2 regions of the Microbacterium sp. C448 genome follow, and region 2 is predicted to be linked to the other one. Evidence: predicted binding sites of a transcription regulator. Region 2 holds the regulator's gene; the other holds the start of a gene.
What was found. The regulator HspR, encoded in region 2, represses chaperone genes until heat shock. The targets are predictions, from matches to a motif close to AAGTTGAGTCNNNNNGACTCAACTT.
Positions count from the first base shown of each region.

Region 1: the regulator HspR is predicted to act here: its motif matches at 2,943-2,967, upstream of MIC448_RS06835 (Hsp20/alpha crystallin family protein).

Region 1 covers NZ_HG779659.1:180-8,469, forward strand. Annotated here, with positions in the region: partial or broken gene MIC448_RS06820 (glutaminase) at 1-117, shown strand, start outside; gene MIC448_RS06825 (CoA-acylating methylmalonate-semialdehyde dehydrogenase) at 118-1,611, opposite strand; gene MIC448_RS06830 (zinc-binding dehydrogenase) at 1,608-2,783, opposite strand; gene MIC448_RS06835 (Hsp20/alpha crystallin family protein) at 3,035-3,499, shown strand; gene MIC448_RS06840 (MarR family winged helix-turn-helix transcriptional regulator) at 3,565-3,999, opposite strand; gene MIC448_RS06845 (DUF2207 domain-containing protein) at 4,069-5,910, shown strand; gene MIC448_RS06850 (HNH endonuclease signature motif containing protein) at 5,938-7,422, opposite strand; gene MIC448_RS06855 (putative glycolipid-binding domain-containing protein) at 7,849-8,290, shown strand, end outside.
Region 2 covers NZ_HG779785.1:10,857-19,146, forward strand. Annotated here, with positions in the region: gene MIC448_RS14100 (glycosyltransferase) at 1-50, opposite strand, end outside; gene MIC448_RS14105 (hypothetical protein) at 300-893, shown strand; gene MIC448_RS14110 (LON peptidase substrate-binding domain-containing protein) at 972-1,598, shown strand; gene MIC448_RS14115 (DUF2252 domain-containing protein) at 1,640-3,001, shown strand; gene MIC448_RS14120 (heat shock protein transcriptional repressor HspR) at 3,077-3,511, opposite strand; gene MIC448_RS14125 (DnaJ C-terminal domain-containing protein) at 3,531-4,520, opposite strand; gene MIC448_RS14130 (nucleotide exchange factor GrpE) at 4,532-5,173, opposite strand; gene dnaK (molecular chaperone DnaK) at 5,177-7,057, opposite strand; gene MIC448_RS14140 (MFS transporter) at 7,352-8,290, shown strand, end outside.

The sequences.
Region 1 (8,290 bases), on a different contig from region 2:
GCCGCGGTCATCAGCCCGCCCCTCGACGAGCAGGGGACGAGCGTCCGCGGCAGCAAGGCCTGCGACCTGCTGAGCGCCGAGCTCGACCTGCACGTGTTCGGGTCGCTCGGCGACTGATCAGGTGTTCTGCGGGAACCCCAAGTTGATGCCGCCGTGGCTCGGGTCCAGCCAGCGTGCCGTGACCGCCTTCTCCCGCGTGAAGAAGTGGAATCCCTGTCGACCGTAGGCCTTCGAATCCCCGAACGCGGAGGCCTTCCAGCCGCCGAACGAGTGGTACGCGACCGGCACCGGAATCGGCACGTTGACCCCGATCATCCCGACCTGGATCTCGTACTGGAAGCGCCGGGCGGCACCACCGTCGTTCGTGAAGATCGCCGTACCGTTGCCGAACGCGCCCGAGTTGATCAGCTCGACGCCCTCTTCGTAGGTCGCGACGCGCACGATCGACAGCACCGGCCCGAAGATCTCCTCGATGTAGGCAGCCGATGTGGTCGGAACCCGATCCAGCAGGGTGGGGCCGAGCCAGAAACCGCCGGGCGCTCCGTCGGGAACGACACCCCGACCGTCCACCACGATCTCGGCGCCGTCGCTCGCCGCCAAATCGATGTACCCGGCCACCTTGTCGCGGTGCTCGCGGGTGACAAGGGGGCCCATGTCGCAGCCGCGGCGCCCGTCGCCGATGCGGAGCCCGGCCATCCGCTCCGAGATCTTCTCGATCAGTGCGTCGGCGACAGGTTCCACCGCGACGACGACCGAGATGGCCATGCAGCGCTCGCCGGCCGAACCGAAGCCCGCGTTGACCGCCGCATCGGCGACGAGGTCGAGGTCGGCGTCGGGCAGCACGAGCATGTGGTTCTTCGCCCCGCCGAGAGACTGCACGCGTTTGCCGTGGCGCGCGGCCGTTTCGTAGATGTAGCGCGCGATCGGGGTGGACCCGACGAATGAGATGGACGCGACATCCGGATGCTCCAGCAACGCATCGACCGCGACCTTGTCGCCGTGCACCACGTTGAACACCCCGTCAGGTAGCCCGGCCTCGGTCAGAAGCTCCGCCATCCACATCGCGGCGGACGGGTCCTTCTCGCTCGGCTTGAGGACGACGGTGTTCCCCGATGCCAGGGCGATGGGGAAGAACCACATCGGCACCATGGCCGGGAAGTTGAAGGGGCTGATGATCGCCGCGACACCGATGGGCTGGCGGAACGAGTAGACGTCGACGCCCGTCGAGGCGTTCACCGAGTAGTCGCCCTTCAGGATGTCGGCGAAGCCGAGGGCGAACTCGAGCACCTCCTGGCCGCGCGCGATCTCGCCCAGGGCATCCGAGACGACCTTCCCGTGCTCGGCCGTGATGAGCTCTGCCAGTTCGGGCTTGCGCTGCTCCAGCAGTTCGCGGAACCGGAACAGGATGGCCTGGCGGCGCGCGATCGATGTGTCGCGCCAGGCGGGGAATACGGTCGTTGCGGCCGCCACGGCAGCGTCCACGTCGGCAGGCTCGGCCAGCACGACGGCGCCGCTCTGCTCGCCCGTGGCGGGGTCGTAGACGGTGCCGAGTCGGCGGTCATCGGAGTCGTGGCGCTCGCCATTGATCCAGTGCGGGATGCGCGTGGTCATTGTTCTCGTTTCGTTCGTAGATCGGGTCGGTCCATGACGACGACGGCGCGTCCGGTGATCTCGCCCCGGGCGAGGGCCTGATACGCGGCATCTGCATTGTCGAGGGTGTAGCGGCGCGTGACAAGGCGTGCGGTGTCGAACCCGCCGGCCTCGGCAATGTCGACGACCGCGGGCAGGTCCTCGCGCGTGCGCGCACCGAACGATCCGGTGATCGTGTAGCCGCGGCGAACGAGGGGGGTGATCTCGACCTCGGCGGCCGCGTCGCCGGCCGCGATGCCGATCGCGACCATCCGGCCCCCGTCGGCGAGCAAGCCGATCGCCTGTCGGAAAGTGGCGGGGTGACCGAGCGCCTCGAAGGCGACGTCGACACCCAGACCATGACCCAGACCGCCGGTGATCTCGCGGACGGCGGTGGCGGCATCGGTCTCGCGCGAGTTGACCGTGTGCGTCGCGCCGAGGGCCATGGCGGCCTCGAGTTTGTCGTCGGCGACGTCGATCGCGATGATCGGGTCGGCGCCCGCGGCGCGGGCCATCTGAACGACTCCGCTGCCAACGCCGCCGACCGCGACGATCGCGACCGCTTCGCCCGGTCGGACATCGCCTGCGCGGTGCACGGCACCGTACGCGGTGAAGGCGGCGCATCCGAGGACGGCGGATGTGACGGGGTCGAGGTCGTCCGGCAATCGCGTCAGCGCGGTGATCGGCACGACGGCGTATTCGGCAAGCCCGCCCATCGAGTACATGGCGAGGAAGGAGCCATCCGGCATCGAGAGGCGGCTCTCGCCGTCGTACAGCGTGCCGTTCAGGCGGTTCTGCCCGAAGAACTCCGCGCACAGGTCGTCACGCCCGCGGGAGCAGGCGGGGCAGTCGCCGCAGGGCATGATGAAGGCCCCGATGACCGTGTCGCCGATCGCGAGTCCCGTGGTCGGGGGAGTGTCGTCGCCGAACGCGACGAGCGTGCCGCTGATCTCGTGGCCCATCACCGCCGGCCGGGGAAAGCGCACCTCGCCCTTCATGACGTGCAGGTCGGTGTGGCACACGCCGCACGCGATGACCTTGACGAGCGCCTCTCCCGCCCGCGGCACGGGGCGGGGGACCTCGAGGATCTCGAGCCCCGGTCCATCCGCGCGCAGCACGGCGGCCTTCATCGTTCGGGGCGCTGTGGCAGTCATGGTGATCCTCGACGTCATCGTTCAGGGCTCGTGTTCGCAAGCATGGCAAGTTCACCACGGGCCGGGCAAGGGACGTCGGTGCGGTTGTCGCTGGATGAAAACGTCCGCGGTGGGGGATCGAATTATTGGCACTCTCATACGTCGAGTGCTAATCTTTGATTGTTGAGTCGAGTCGGCTCAACTCCATCAACTCCATACCGAACCCGTTCATCGCCGGACGCGAATCCGGCGCAACAAGGAAGGACACCACCATGGCGACATACGACCCGTTCCGCGACCTCGACCGCCTCGCGACGAGCCTTCTGGATGCGCGGCGAGGCCCCCGTCGCATGCCGATGGACCTCTACCGCGATGGCGACCACTACGTGCTGACCGCCGATCTGCCCGGGATCGACCCGGGGTCGGTGGACATCGACGTCGACGGCCAACTGTTGACGATCCGCGCCGAGCGCACCCTTGCGGCCGGCGACGGCGTCAAGTGGATCACCCGCGAGCGTGAAGCGGCGAGCTTTTTGCGGCAGCTCAACCTCGGTCAGGGAGTCGACACCGACCGCATCTCTGCGAGCTACAACAACGGCGTGCTGTCGGTGACGATCCCCGTCAGCGAGCGCGCCAAGCCACGCAAGATCGAAGTGGCGACGGATGCCGATGCTTCCGTCATCGCAGCGCGCGAGTCGGGAGCTGACTCCTCGGGGCCGCAGCTCATCGAGCAGTAGTCAGAACCGCGTGTACAACGGATGCCGCGCCCTCCGGGGTGCGGCATCCGTATTTTGCGGCGTGCTCAGTCGGTCGTTTCGCGCAGTTTCGCCGTCAGGCCGCGGAGCGCTTCGAGTTCGTCGTCGCTGAGCCGGGACATCCGCTCGGCGATCGTGCGTGCGTGCTGCGTCGCGACGACGCGAAAAGCGGCCGCACCCGTCTCGGTCGCGCGGACGAGCGCACCGCGACCGTCATCGGGGTCGGCGCATTTGGTGACCAGGCCGCGGACCACCATGCGGTCGACGAGGCGAGAGACGGATGGCTGGCTGACGAGCATCCGTGCGGTCACATCGCGCAGTCGCGCGGTCATCTCGGGTCCGCGTGTCACGGTCAACAGCACGTCATACTCGCCCTGTTCGAGGCCGGTGCCGCGGAAGTCGCTGCTGATCTCGGTGAACACCTCGTGCTGCGCGCGGAACAAACTCTCCCACGCTTCAACGGCGAGGCGGCGGTTCGTCATGCCGTACAGGCTACTTGTCCGCGGCCGGTGGCGGGCGGGTCGCGGAGCGCCCGTGTCTAGGCTGGGCCCATGCGTGCATTGCTTCGAACGGGACTGATCGTCGCGATATCGATCGCGATGTCGATCGTCGTCGCTGGAGGAGTCGTCGCGGGGGGAGTGGGCGCCGGTGTTCCCCCGGCGTCCGCCGCGGAGCGGGGTACGGGGTCCGACTTTGCCGCCGCCGTTCCGAGCGATGTCGACGACTTTTCGTTTGCGAGCCTCGACGTCGAATACACCCTGTCCCGGGCCGAAGACGGCACCAGTCGGATGCGGGTGATCGAGACGTTCGTCGCCGTCTTCCCCGAGAGTGATCAGAATCGGGGCATGCGGCGGCTCATCCCGAACAGCTATCTGAACGCACCCCTGTTTCCCTCTCTCGTTTCGGTGACGGACGAGACGGGTGCCGAGAGGCCCGTCGAGACCGACGACGAAGACGACTTCCTCATCGTCACCTCGCGAGCGGATGACTACGTGCATGGCGCGCAGACCTACGTCTTCACCTATGACCTTCAGAACGTCACGCGGGGCTTTGATGACACGGGCGTCGACGAGCTGTACTGGGACGTCAACGGCGAGGAATGGGCGCAACCGTTCGACCGCGTGGATGCGCGCGTGGTGCTCGACGGAGACCTGGCCGAGGCGGCGACCGGCGATGTCGCGTGCTACCAGGGGTCAACCGGCTCGACCGATAACTGCGAGATCGACGTGGCGACCGATGCGGCGGGCGCCGTCGTCTCGGCACGCGCCGATGCCTTGGCGCCGCGCCAGACGATGACGATTGCGGTTGCCTTCGAGCCCGGCACGTTCGCCGCGTTCGATTCGTCGCCCTTTGCTTCACCGGTCGGATGGTTGCAGGGCGGGGCGACGCTCGTCGCTGTGCTGGCCGTGGTCTGGGCCGCGGTCATCCGTCGCCGTCGGCTGCGTGACGACCCGGGCCGGCCGACGGTGATCGCCGAGTACGACCCACCGCCAGGCCTCGACGCGCTCGAGTCCGCGGTGCTGTGGGGCGCGCAGACCAAGGGCATTCCGGCGGAGGTGCTGGAGCAGGCGATCGCGGGCTCGATTCGAATCGTCGAGGGCGAGCGCAAATGGGGCAGTCAGACATTCGAGCTCGAGCTCGTCAACCGTTCGCTGGCTGACGAGAACGGCCGCGAGCTGCTTGACGGGATGTTCCCCGACGGGAAGACGACGTTCACGCTCGGCAAGAGCGACGCGCGGGTGTCGCGCACGGCGCAGAAGATCCTGAAGGAGGCGGATGCGACGCTGGCCGCGATGGGTGTGCGGCGCGAGGTGCCGGGAATCGTGCGAGCGCGGCCGATCCTCGTCGGAGTCCTTGCGGCGGTCGCGTCGGTGATTCTGGGCGTTGTCGGTCTCGAGGGTGGGATCACCCCCGCCTGGTCTGTTCCGCTGCTCGTCGCGGCGCCCATCCTCGCGATCACGGCGGGTGTGCTGGTCTCGCGCCGGCCCCTGACCTCGCGCGGTGCGGAACTGCGCGACCACCTCGCCGGGGTGAAGGTGTTCATCGAGTGGGCGGAGGCTGACCGCATCCGGATGCTGCAGTCGCCGCAGGGAGCCGAGCGCACGTCGATCGCCGTCGACGATCCGCGACAGATGATCAGGCTGTACGAGCGTCTGCTGCCCTACGCCGTGGTGTTCGGCCAGGAGAAGAAGTGGGCCGAACACATCGTCGTCTACTACGGCGACTCCACGCCCGGCTGGTACTACGGCACGAGTGCTTTCAGTGCGGCCGCTTTCTCGTCGAGCATCTCTTCCCTGTCGACGAGCTCGTCGACGGCATCCACCTCGGGTGGATCGTCCGGCGGCGGTTCCGCGGGCGGTGGTGGCGGCGGCGGTGGCGGCGGCGGGGTTTAGGTCCTAGCCCGGCCTCTATCCCTGCCCTCACCCCGGCCGCGCGCGTCTACCTCGCCGATGCCCGTGTGGGTGCACCGGGCGCCAGGGCCTGTGGGCTTCGACCCAGGCCGGTGCGCGGGTTTCGGGCACTCCGTCGCGCATGCGCACCTCCCATCCGCTCGTCTCGAGGGTGCGGTGATGGAACCAGCACAAGAGCACGCCGTTGTCGGTGTGCGTCGGTCCGCCGCGGGCGTGGTCGGTCGCGTGATGGACCTCGCACCAGGCCGAGGGGACGTGGCATCCCGGGATGACGCATCCGCCGTCCCTCGCGATGATCGCGCGCCGCTGGTGCGCCGTGAAGACGCGCTGTGGTCCGCCGAGTTCGATGATGCGGCCGTTGGCGTCGAGAACAAGGCGCTGGATGCCACCGGAACACGCAACCTGTCGAGCGAACGTAGCGGGAATCGGCTGGGCAACCGCGTCGGCGCCCATGTCGTCGCTCAGGTGCGCGGCGTCGAGTAAGCCGAAGCCGTCGCGACGCTCGAGTTCGGAGGCGCTGATCGTGACGAGCAGCGTCGGTGCGCTGCCGCCGATCGAGGGCGACTCGGCCGCGCGCGCTGCCACCCCGAGGATCGCCGCGAGAGCGTCGTGCTGCCGCTGCGCCCGGGTGCGCGAGTCATCCCCCGCGTGCGCGGCGTCGTGCGCGCCGGCCGTGTCCTCAGTGAAAGCAGGGCGGCCGCGGTCTGCCACGCGCGGGCTGATCTGGGCGTCGAAGAGTCGCTGCAACTGCGCTGCAACGTCGATCGTCAGCGCGCCCGAGAGGGGAGTCAGGCCGTCGCGCTCGCGGCCGAGGGTCAGGCCTCGACGCCGCATGGTGCGGTCGGGGTCGGGGAGGACGCCGTCAGGATCCAGGTACAGCGCCCAGAGCTTCGCCTGCATGCGGATCTCGTCGGCTGCGGCCGGTGGTGCGCCGTCGGGCGCGGTGCCCGTGGCGGCCGCAACCAACTCGCCCTCGGCGGCCGCGACCGCCTCCGCCCCGCACCGTTCGGTCAGGGAAGAAAGGGTGCCGGTGATGGCGACCAGCGAATCGATTCCCAGCTCGCCGGCGCTGAACGCCACCCGCGCCGCGGGAAAGTCTGAGGGAAGAGTTTCACCCGCGAGGCCGAACCTCGGCGCTATGTGCGCGCCGAGTCGCAACCGAGTCCGCGCCGTCGCGCCCGACACCGAACACAACCGCTCGAGGAGTTCAGCCGGGTTGCGGCATCCGAGACACGAGCTCAGCCCCTCCGCTCCTCGCTCGGGACCAGACCTGCGTCCGACCTCCGCGGCCGCGAGCGTTCGCAGCGCATCCGCCCGCCTGCCCAGTTCTTCCGCGGCGCGCGTGAGCTCCAGGAGCTCGTCGTCGGGCAACAGGGTCAACTGATTCCGTTTGGGGAGTACGTGCGCGTCGAGCAGGGCGGATGCCTCTGCCACACCAGCCCGCAGCGTCGTGCCGAGGGATGCCTCGGTATCGCGGGGTGCGGTCGTGAACATGCCTCCAGAGTCCCATCAACCACCGACATCGACGGCGACGAAAGACCTGGTCAGCGGCGGGATCTGTGGATAACTCTGGGTGACTCTCCCTGTGAAGGAGCGAATGCGCGCCGCGGCACGCAGGCAGATCGCGGACGGCAAGAGTAAGGGCCGGTCAGAGAGGCTTCTGACCGGCCCTTGTCCCTTGCACCAAGAGTGTCCTGCAATCACATGTCGGTAGCTGCCACAGCAAACAACTTCCGTGCTTGCACTCTATAACGGCGAGGTAACGACAAGCAAGGTTTCCCGTTATCTATCTGTGATGTTTTCGTCGAGCTAGATTCGCCTCATGAGGCTGACACCATTGCCTCCCGCCGGGAGCTGGAATCACCAGGGGCTGCGGGTCGGCTTCGAGGTTGCGTTCTTCCGTGATGTGCGGGTCATCGTTTGACGGGGCACACAACGGCGAACGAGTCGGGCGCCCTGTGGTCGGTCGGCTACGACCTGACCGTGGATCCTTCGTGGACGACGGTCTCGGTGCGAGCGTCTCGCCTGGGTGCTCAGGGGACGGGCGAGACGACGGTGACGCGTGACGCGCAGGGTCATTGGATCGTCGACGGGACGCAGCGCCCGGACCTCGACGGATGCGTTGACGTGGACTTCGAGTCATCCGCTGTCACCAATACACTCCCCATTCATCGGCTCGACTTCGTCGTCGGAGCCAGCGTCGACGTGCCCGCGGCTTTCGTTCGCGCCGATGACCTTCGGGTGGAACGCCTGGAGCAGCGATACACCCTGGTCGGGACCACGCCCGACCGGTTGCTGTTCCACTACGAGTCATCGACGTTCGATTTCGCGTGCGACATCCCGTTCGACCGTGCGGGGCTCG
Region 2 (8,290 bases):
CTGAAACGGGCGGCCCCGTTGACGTCGGGGAAGAAGGTGTCGCAGCCCATCACGATGGTCAGCGGGCGTGCGGAAGCGTTCGCATCCCCGGCGGGCGCCGCTGAGGCTGACTCGCGAGGGACGCCGTGGGTCTCGGGGGAGCTCACGGGATGCTGGGTGCCAATCTGTGCGGCGGAACGGGGTCGCACGGTCGGGTGCTGCGCGCCGCCCACTCTACCCGAGCGCCCTCTGACCGCCCGGGCCCACGCGCCGGGCGGATGATCGTGCGGATGCCCAGGCATCCGTCCTACTGTGGGGGCATGGCGAGACTGCAGGCCGATGCCGATCCGAACCGCTGGGTGGCGGTGACGGGATCCCTCGGCTGGCGGGGTCGGCGCCACCGCAAGGCCGCGATCGGAATGCTGTTGTCGCAGGCCAACCGGGCGATGGGTGCGACGGAGCGGCCCTCTTCCGGGTTCGCCGCGTGGGCGATGAGCCAGGCCGCTCCCCTGCTCATGCGACGCGCCGAGGGCCGCGTACTCGTGTGGGTGTGGAAGTCCGATCCCGAACTCGTCGTGATGTTGGCGCAGGTGCAAGAGGCGACGGCGCAACTGCGCACGGCCCGCGCCATGATGCCGATGGAGTACGACGACACCGAATCGTTCCGCGGCACCTACCTCGGGATCGGCGAGAGGCTCGTGATGGACCTGCCGCCCGACGAGCGGACCCCTCCCTTTGCGACATACACGTGGGACACCGGGACGCACTTCGTGACGGTCAACGCCGTGTGCAGCGATCGCACGCGGTTCGGAACGGTGCTGCCCGCGATCGACGAGGTGGCCCGAAGCATCCGACTCGTTGACGACATGACGGTGGGCGAGGGCGCGCAGACGCTCCGGATCGACCCCGCCTGATCCCGCGCCGGCGTTTTGCTCGGGGCGGATCGAGGCGGAGCCGCCCCCACCCCCTCGAACCGATGGCACGCTGAGAGCATGGCGATCATGCCGATGTTTCCGCTCGAGTCGGTGCTCATGCCGGGCATGCCGCTTCCCCTGCGCATCTTCGAACCGCGGTATCTGGCGATGTTCGCCGACATCATGACCGGAGACGCGGAGTTCGGCGTGGTGCTCATCGAGCGCGGAACCGAGGTCGGCGGCGGCGACCAGCGCTTTCCCATCGGGACGGTCGCGCACGTTCGGGCGTACTACGCGTTGGAGAGTTCGACAATGGCCGTCGCCGGCGGCGGCCGCCGCATCGAGGTCGTGCGCTGGCTGGATCACGACACGTACCCGCTGGCGGAGGTGCGGGATCTGCCGGCGCTGGAGTGGAGGCCGGGTCTCGCCGACAGACACCGGCAGACGGAGCGCTGCGTCCGGAGACTGCTCGCGACGGCCTCCGAATACGTCGATGTGCCGTGGTCCGTCGATGAAGAGCTGGCCGACGATCCCGTGACCGCGGCCTGGCAGCTCGCAGGGATCGCCCCGATCCAGACGATCGACCGATACGCGCTGCTCGGATCGACGTCGCTGACCCAGCTCTTCGACCGGATCGAGGGCTTCTGTGCCGAGGCGGAGGAGCTGATCCGCCTGACCGCGTCGCCGTTCGAACTCGACGATTGAGCATCCGCCGGCCGCACGCTCTCTGACGGCATGATGGGCTCATGAGCGCTGCCGATTCTTCAGCCGGTCCCCCGTGGACCCCGCCCCCCTCGCGCGAGAGCTACGCTCAGGCTGGTCGATCCGCACGTTCACGCATTCCCCGCGCCGCGCTCTCGACGCTCACGACGACGGGTCGCGACCCGCTCGGCATTCTGGCCGAGCAGAATGAACCCCGCGTTCCCGAACTCGTGCCCATACGCCGGGAACGGATGGCCGCGAGCCCCTTCGCGTTCTACCGGGGCGCGGCGGCGGTCATGGCTGCGGACCTCGCGCGAGACCCGCACTCGGGCATCCTGGTCGGCTCGTCGGGCGATGCGCACGTCGCCAACTTCGGCTTCTACGCAAGCCCCCTTCGCACCCTCGTCTTCGACCTGAACGACTTCGACGAGGCCGCCTGGGCTCCCTGGGAGTGGGACGTCAAGCGGCTGGTTGCGAGCGTCATCATCGCGGGGCAGGACACGGGCCGCGATGAAGCGGTGGTGAGGGAGACTGCCCTCGCCACGGTCAAGAGATACGCCAAATCGCTCTCCTCCGGGCGTCGTCACAGCCCCCTGCACCGCTACTACGAGCACTTCGACGCTCAGGCGGGACTCGAGGCCATGGACGCGGCGTCGGCCAACGCCTTGCGCGCCGCCATTCGGGACGCACAGAAGCGCACCTCGGAGCGCGCCGCTCGCCGACTGACCGAGGTGATCGATGGGCGCGTGACGTTCGTCGAGCAGGCCCCGACGATGACGCACGTCTCGGACGAGATCGAGGAGGGACTGCACCGGTTCATCGCCGACTACCTCGCCTCCGCAAACGTCGATGTGCGCATGGTCGTGCAGCAGTACGTCGCGTCCGACATGGCCCGCCGCGTCGTGGGCGTCGGCAGCGTCGGCACGCGGTGCTTCCTGACGGCGTTCCAGGACGGAGACGGCAATCTCCTGCTGTTGCAGGCGAAGCAGGCGGGGCAGAGCGTCCTGGCCCAGTACGGCGGCATCCGCCAGCCGACAAGTCTGACCCAGCACATCGACCTCAACGGAGAGGGCGCGCGCGTCGTGGCCATGCAACGCATCCTGCAGGCGGTGTCGGACCCGTTCCTCGGTCATCTGCGCGCGAACGGCAACGACTACTACGTGCGCCAGTTCCACGACATGAAGGGCGGTATCGACATCGAGACGCTCGAGGATCGACCGTTCCGTCGCTACGCGCAGGCGTGCGCGATCGTGCTCGCCCGCGCGCACGGCCAGTCGCCGGCCGCACCCGAAGTGGCCGGCTACATCGGCGGGGGCCGCGCCGTCGCGGAGGCGATCGTCGACTGGTCGTACGCCTACGCCGAGCTATCCCGCCAGGATCACGCGGCCTTCGCCGCCCAGTCCTGAGCCGCATACAGCGCGCGAAACTTCAGCTATGTCTGAAAAAGCACGGCAAAACGAGACAAAGCTGAAGTTTCGCGCTCAGTCTTCGGGATGCCCCGGGCGCCAGAGCACGATGTCGGTCGCGCGACGCACGCGCTTGCCGTGGCGGAGCGTGATGACCGCACCCGCCGTGCCGGCCGCGAAAACACGCGCGCCGGGGCGATTCTGCACCTCAGCCCGAACACGCGACTCGAGCTCGCGCACCTGACGTCTAAGCGTCCGCACGTCTTCTTCGAGCTCGAGGATGCGCGCGATCGCCGGAAGGCTCATGCCCTCGGACGACAGGCGCGCGACCTCTCGCAGCTGCTCGACGTGACGCGTCGAGTACCGCCGCGAACCGCCCTGCGTGCGGGCGGGGACGACGAGTCCCAGCCGGTCGTACTGGCGCAGGGTCTGAGGATGCATCGCCGAGAGTTCGGCAGCGACCGCGATCGCGAAGATCGGAGCATCCTCGTCGATCTCTTCGCCGCGCATCCCATTCATCATGAGCGCCCTAACCCCGCGCCCTGGCCATCAGGTCGGCACGCGGGTTCTCTTTCGGCTCCAGCTCGTGGAACCGCTCGAGCGCCTCACGGGCCGCATCGTCCAGATGAGCGGGAACGGCCACCTGGACCTCGGCGAGCAGATCACCGGTGCCCTTCTGGGTCTGCACGCCGCGTCCCTTGACGCGCAGCACGCGACCCGAGGGCGTGCCGGGGGCGACCCGCAGCTTGACGGGATCGCCACCGAGCGTCGGAACCTCGATCGTGGCGCCGAGCGCCGCCTCTGTGAACGTCACGGGCACGGTTACCCGCAGGTTCAGGCCGTCGCGCGTGAAGACGGGGTGCGGCCTGACCGTGACCTGCACGACGATGTCGCCCGTCTCCCCGCCATCGGGCGAGGGTCGCCCGCGTCCGCGCAGACGGATCTTCTGCCCGTCCGCGACACCCGCGGGGATCTTGACCTTGAACGGGCTGCCGTCCTCACCCTGCAGGGTGATGGTCTCGCCCTTGGTCGCCGTGACGAAGTCGACCGTCGTGCGCGCCGTCATATCTGCGCCGCGCGTCGGTCCGCCGTAGCCACGGAAACCACCGGATGTCTGACCGAACCGGCCGGATCCGAAGGACCCGCCCGCGCCCTGATGGTTGAACATCGAAAAAATGTCGTCGAAATCCGGGGCCTGCTGCCCGCCGCGACCCTGGCCGAACCGGCTGAAGACGTCTTCGAAGCCCTGACTTTGGCCGCCACCCGCGGTGAAGCGAGCACCCGAACCCATGGCGCGGATCTGGTCGTACTCTTCTCGCTGCCCGGCGTCCGAGAGCACCGAGTACGCCTCGCTGATCTCTTTGAACTTCGCCTCGGCCTTCGCATCGCCCTGGTTGGAATCGGGGTGATACGTGCGCGCAAGCTTGCGGTAGGCCTTCTTCAAGTCGGCCGGCGTGACGTCTTTCGAGACGCCGAGCACACCGTAGAAGTCCCTGTCGAACCAGTCCTGGCTAGCCATCGCCGCTCCGTCTACTCTGCCGGCACGGCGACGACGACCTTGGCGGGCCGCAGTTCCACCGAGCCGAGCCGGTAACCGACCTCGACGACCTCGAGCACCGTCGGCACCTCCGTGCCCGCGATGGGCTGCTGGAAGATCGCCTCGTGCACCTGGGGGTCGAAAGCCTCGCCGGCAGAACCGAACGAGGTCACGCCGAGCCGCTCAGCCACCGTACGGATCTTCTCGCCGATCGCCGAGAACGGTGTGCCCTCTTGCAGGTCGCCGTGCTTCGCGGCGCGGTCGAGATCATCGAGCACCGGCAGAAGGCCCTTGGCGGCCTCGCCCTTCGCCCGTTCGATCTCGCGCTCGCGCTGCTCTTCCGTGCGGCGGCGGTAGTTGGCGTACTCCGCCTGCAGCCGCTTGAGGTCGCCCAACAGGGCCGACTCGAGATCGGCGAGCACGGCTTCTTGAGCTGCAGCATCCGCGTTCTGCGGCGCACCCAGGATGTCGTCGAGCGTCAGCTCGTCGGCCTGGGCGTTCGAGCCATCCTGCGACGTACCGTCCTGCGACACCCCATCCTGCGACACGGGGCCGGAGGACTGCTCCTCCGGCCCCTGCGTGCCATCAGGACCGGCGCCCTGCCCCTCGGGGCGTTCGTCGTCCTTGTTTGCCATGTCCTACTGCTTCTTCTCGTCTTCGTCGTCCACGACCTCGGCGTCAATGACGTCCTCTTCCGGGTTCGGCGTCTCGCCGTTGCCCGGGTCGGTCGCGTCAGGGTCGGTCCCTGAGCCCGTCGAATCGCCCGCCGCCTGCGACGAGGCGTAGATGGCTTCGCCGAGCTTGCCCTGGCTCGCGTTGAGCGTGTCGAACGCGGACTTCACGGCCTCGTCGTCATCGCCGGCGAGGGCCGTCTTCAGCGCATCGACGTCGGCCTGCACCGACGACTTGACGTCCTCGGGCAGCTTGTCGGCGTTGTCCTGGATGAGCTTCTCGATGGAGTACGAGAGCGTCTCGGCCTGGTTGCGGACCTCGGCGAACTCGCGGCGCTTCTTGTCCTCCGCGGCGTGCTCCTCGGCCTCGCGCACCATGCGCTCGATGTCCTCCTTGGGTAGCGACGAGCCACCCGTGATGGTCATCGACTGCTCCTTGCCGGTGCCCTTGTCCTTGGCGGACACGTGCACGATTCCGTTGGCGTCCAGGTCGAAGGTGACCTCGACCTGCGGGATGCCACGGGGCGCGGGAGCGATTCCGGTGAGCTCGAACGTTCCGAGCGGCTTGTTGTCGCGCGTGAACTCACGCTCGCCCTGGAAGACCTGGATCGCCACGGACGGCTGGTTGTCGTCGGCCGTGGTGAAGGTCTCGCTGCGCTTGGTCGGGATGGCCGTGTTGCGCTCGATGAGCTTCGTCATGATGCCACCCTTGGTCTCGATACCGAGGCTCAGGGGGGTCACGTCGATGAGCAGAACGTCCTTGCGCTCACCCTTCAGCACACCGGCCTGCAGGGCGGCGCCGACGGCGACGACCTCGTCCGGGTTGACGCCCTTGTTGGCTTCCTTGCCGGCCTCCCGCTTGACGAGCTCGGCAACGGCGGGCATACGGGTCGAGCCACCGACGAGCACGACGTGGTCGATGTCCGCAACCTTGATGCCGGCCTCGCGGATGACGTCCTCGAACGGCTTCTTGGTGCGGTCAAGCAGGTCCTTCGTCAGGTCCTCGAACTTGGCGCGCGTCAGCGTCTCGGAGAGCGACACGGGGCCGTTCTCGGTGAGCGACAGGTAGGGCAGGTTGATGCTCGTCGAGCTGGAGCTCGAGAGCTCCTTCTTCGCCTGCTCCGCGGCTTCCTTGAGACGCTGCAGAGCGATCTTGTCGCCCGCGACATCCACGCCCGTGGTGTCCTTGAACTGCTTGATCAGGTAGTCGACGACGCGCTGGTCCCAGTCGTCGCCACCGAGACGGTTGTCGCCGGCGGTCGAGCGCACCTGGATCGTGGAGAACCCGTCGTCCTTGCCCACCTCGAGCAGCGAGACGTCGAACGTTCCGCCACCGAGGTCGAAGACGAGGATGAGCTCGTCTTCCTTGCCGCGGTCGAGGCCATAGGCCAGGGCGGCCGCGGTGGGCTCGTTGATGATGCGGAGGACGTTGAGGCCCGCGATCTCGCCGGCTTCCTTCGTCGCCTGACGCTCGGCGTCGTTGAAGTACGCGGGAACGGTGATGACGGCGTCGGTGACGCTGTCGCCCAGGTACTCCTCGGCGTCGCGCTTGAGCTTGCCGAGGATGCGCGCCGAGATCTCCTGCGCGGTGTACTTCTTGCCGTCGACGTCGAACGTCCAGTCGGTGCCCATGTGGCGCTTGACGGACGAGATCGTGCGGTCGACGTTGGTCACGGCCTGGCGCTTGGCGGTCTCGCCGACGAGCACCTCGCCGTCCTTCGTGAATGCGACGACCGAGGGGGTCGTGCGGAAGCCCTCGGCGTTCGCGATGACCTTGGGCTCGCCGCCCTCGAGGACGCTGACGACCGAGTTGGTCGTGCCGAGGTCGATTCCAACTGCACGTGGCATGTGTGTCTCTCTCTTCTTCGTGTGAGGCCGGACGGATGCCGCGGCCTGAAGTCTGTGGGCTCGAGGTCGTCCGGTTCGGGGTGAATCGGACGGGTTGAGCCGTTATGACTCAAGGGTATCCCCCACTCGAGAGAACGTCAAATGAACTTGATATGAACTGGCTCAACTTTGAGGAGCGAGAGGGATGCTGACGGATGCATCCGCCGCTGAGCGACGCCGGGTATAGCCTGAGCGCGCCGCACCGTCGCGGCCCGGGTCACCCGCCGTTCACCGAAGGGCCATAACTTGCCGCACATGAGCGACCCCGACCGTCCGAACGCTGAGGCCCACACGCCCGAGAACCTTGCCCGGGTGGCACCCGCGACATCCACCGACACCCTGGCCGCCCTCGGCGCTGCCGGCGACACACCCGCGAGCACCAGCCGCAAGCGCGTCATCGCCTGGGGTCTCTGGGACTGGGGCTCGGCATCGTTCAACGCGGTCGTCACGACCTTCGTCTTCGCCGTCTACCTCACGAGCTCGAGCTTCGGCCCGGAGGGCACCGTCGAAGCCCAGCTCGGATGGGCCCTCGCGGCCGCGGGCCTGTTGATCGCGCTTCTCGCCCCCGTCACCGGGCAACGGTCGGACACCTCGGGTCGCCGCAAGCTCTGGCTCGCGGTCAACACCTACATCGTCGTCGGCATCACCCTCGCGCTGTTCTTCGTGCAGCCCGACCCCTCGTTCCTGTGGCTCGGCCTGCTGCTCTTGGCCGCGGGCAACGTCTTCTTCGAATTCGCGGGCGTGAACTACAACGCCATGCTCACGCAGGTCTCGACGCCGCGCTCGATCGGACGCGTCAGCGGCTTCGGCTGGGGCATGGGGTATGTCGGCGGCATCGTCCTGCTCCTGATCGTCTACTTCGGTTTCATCCAGGGGCTCTTCGGGCTCCCCAGCGATAACGGCCTGGACGTGCGACTCTCGATGATCGTCGCCGCGGTGTGGTTCGGGCTCTTCGCCCTCCCCGTCCTCTTCGCCGTGCCCGAGTACAAGGGCGCAGGGACGCGCCGCGAGAAGGTCGGCTTCTTCGCTTCCTACGCGCGCCTCGGGCGTGACATCGCCCACCTCTGGCGCGACAGCCGCCAGACGGTCTGGTTCCTGCTCGCCAGCGCGGTGTTCCGGGACGGGCTGGCCGGTGTCTTCACATTCGGTGGGGTGCTCGCGGCATCCGTCTTCGGGTTCTCTGCGGGCGAGGTC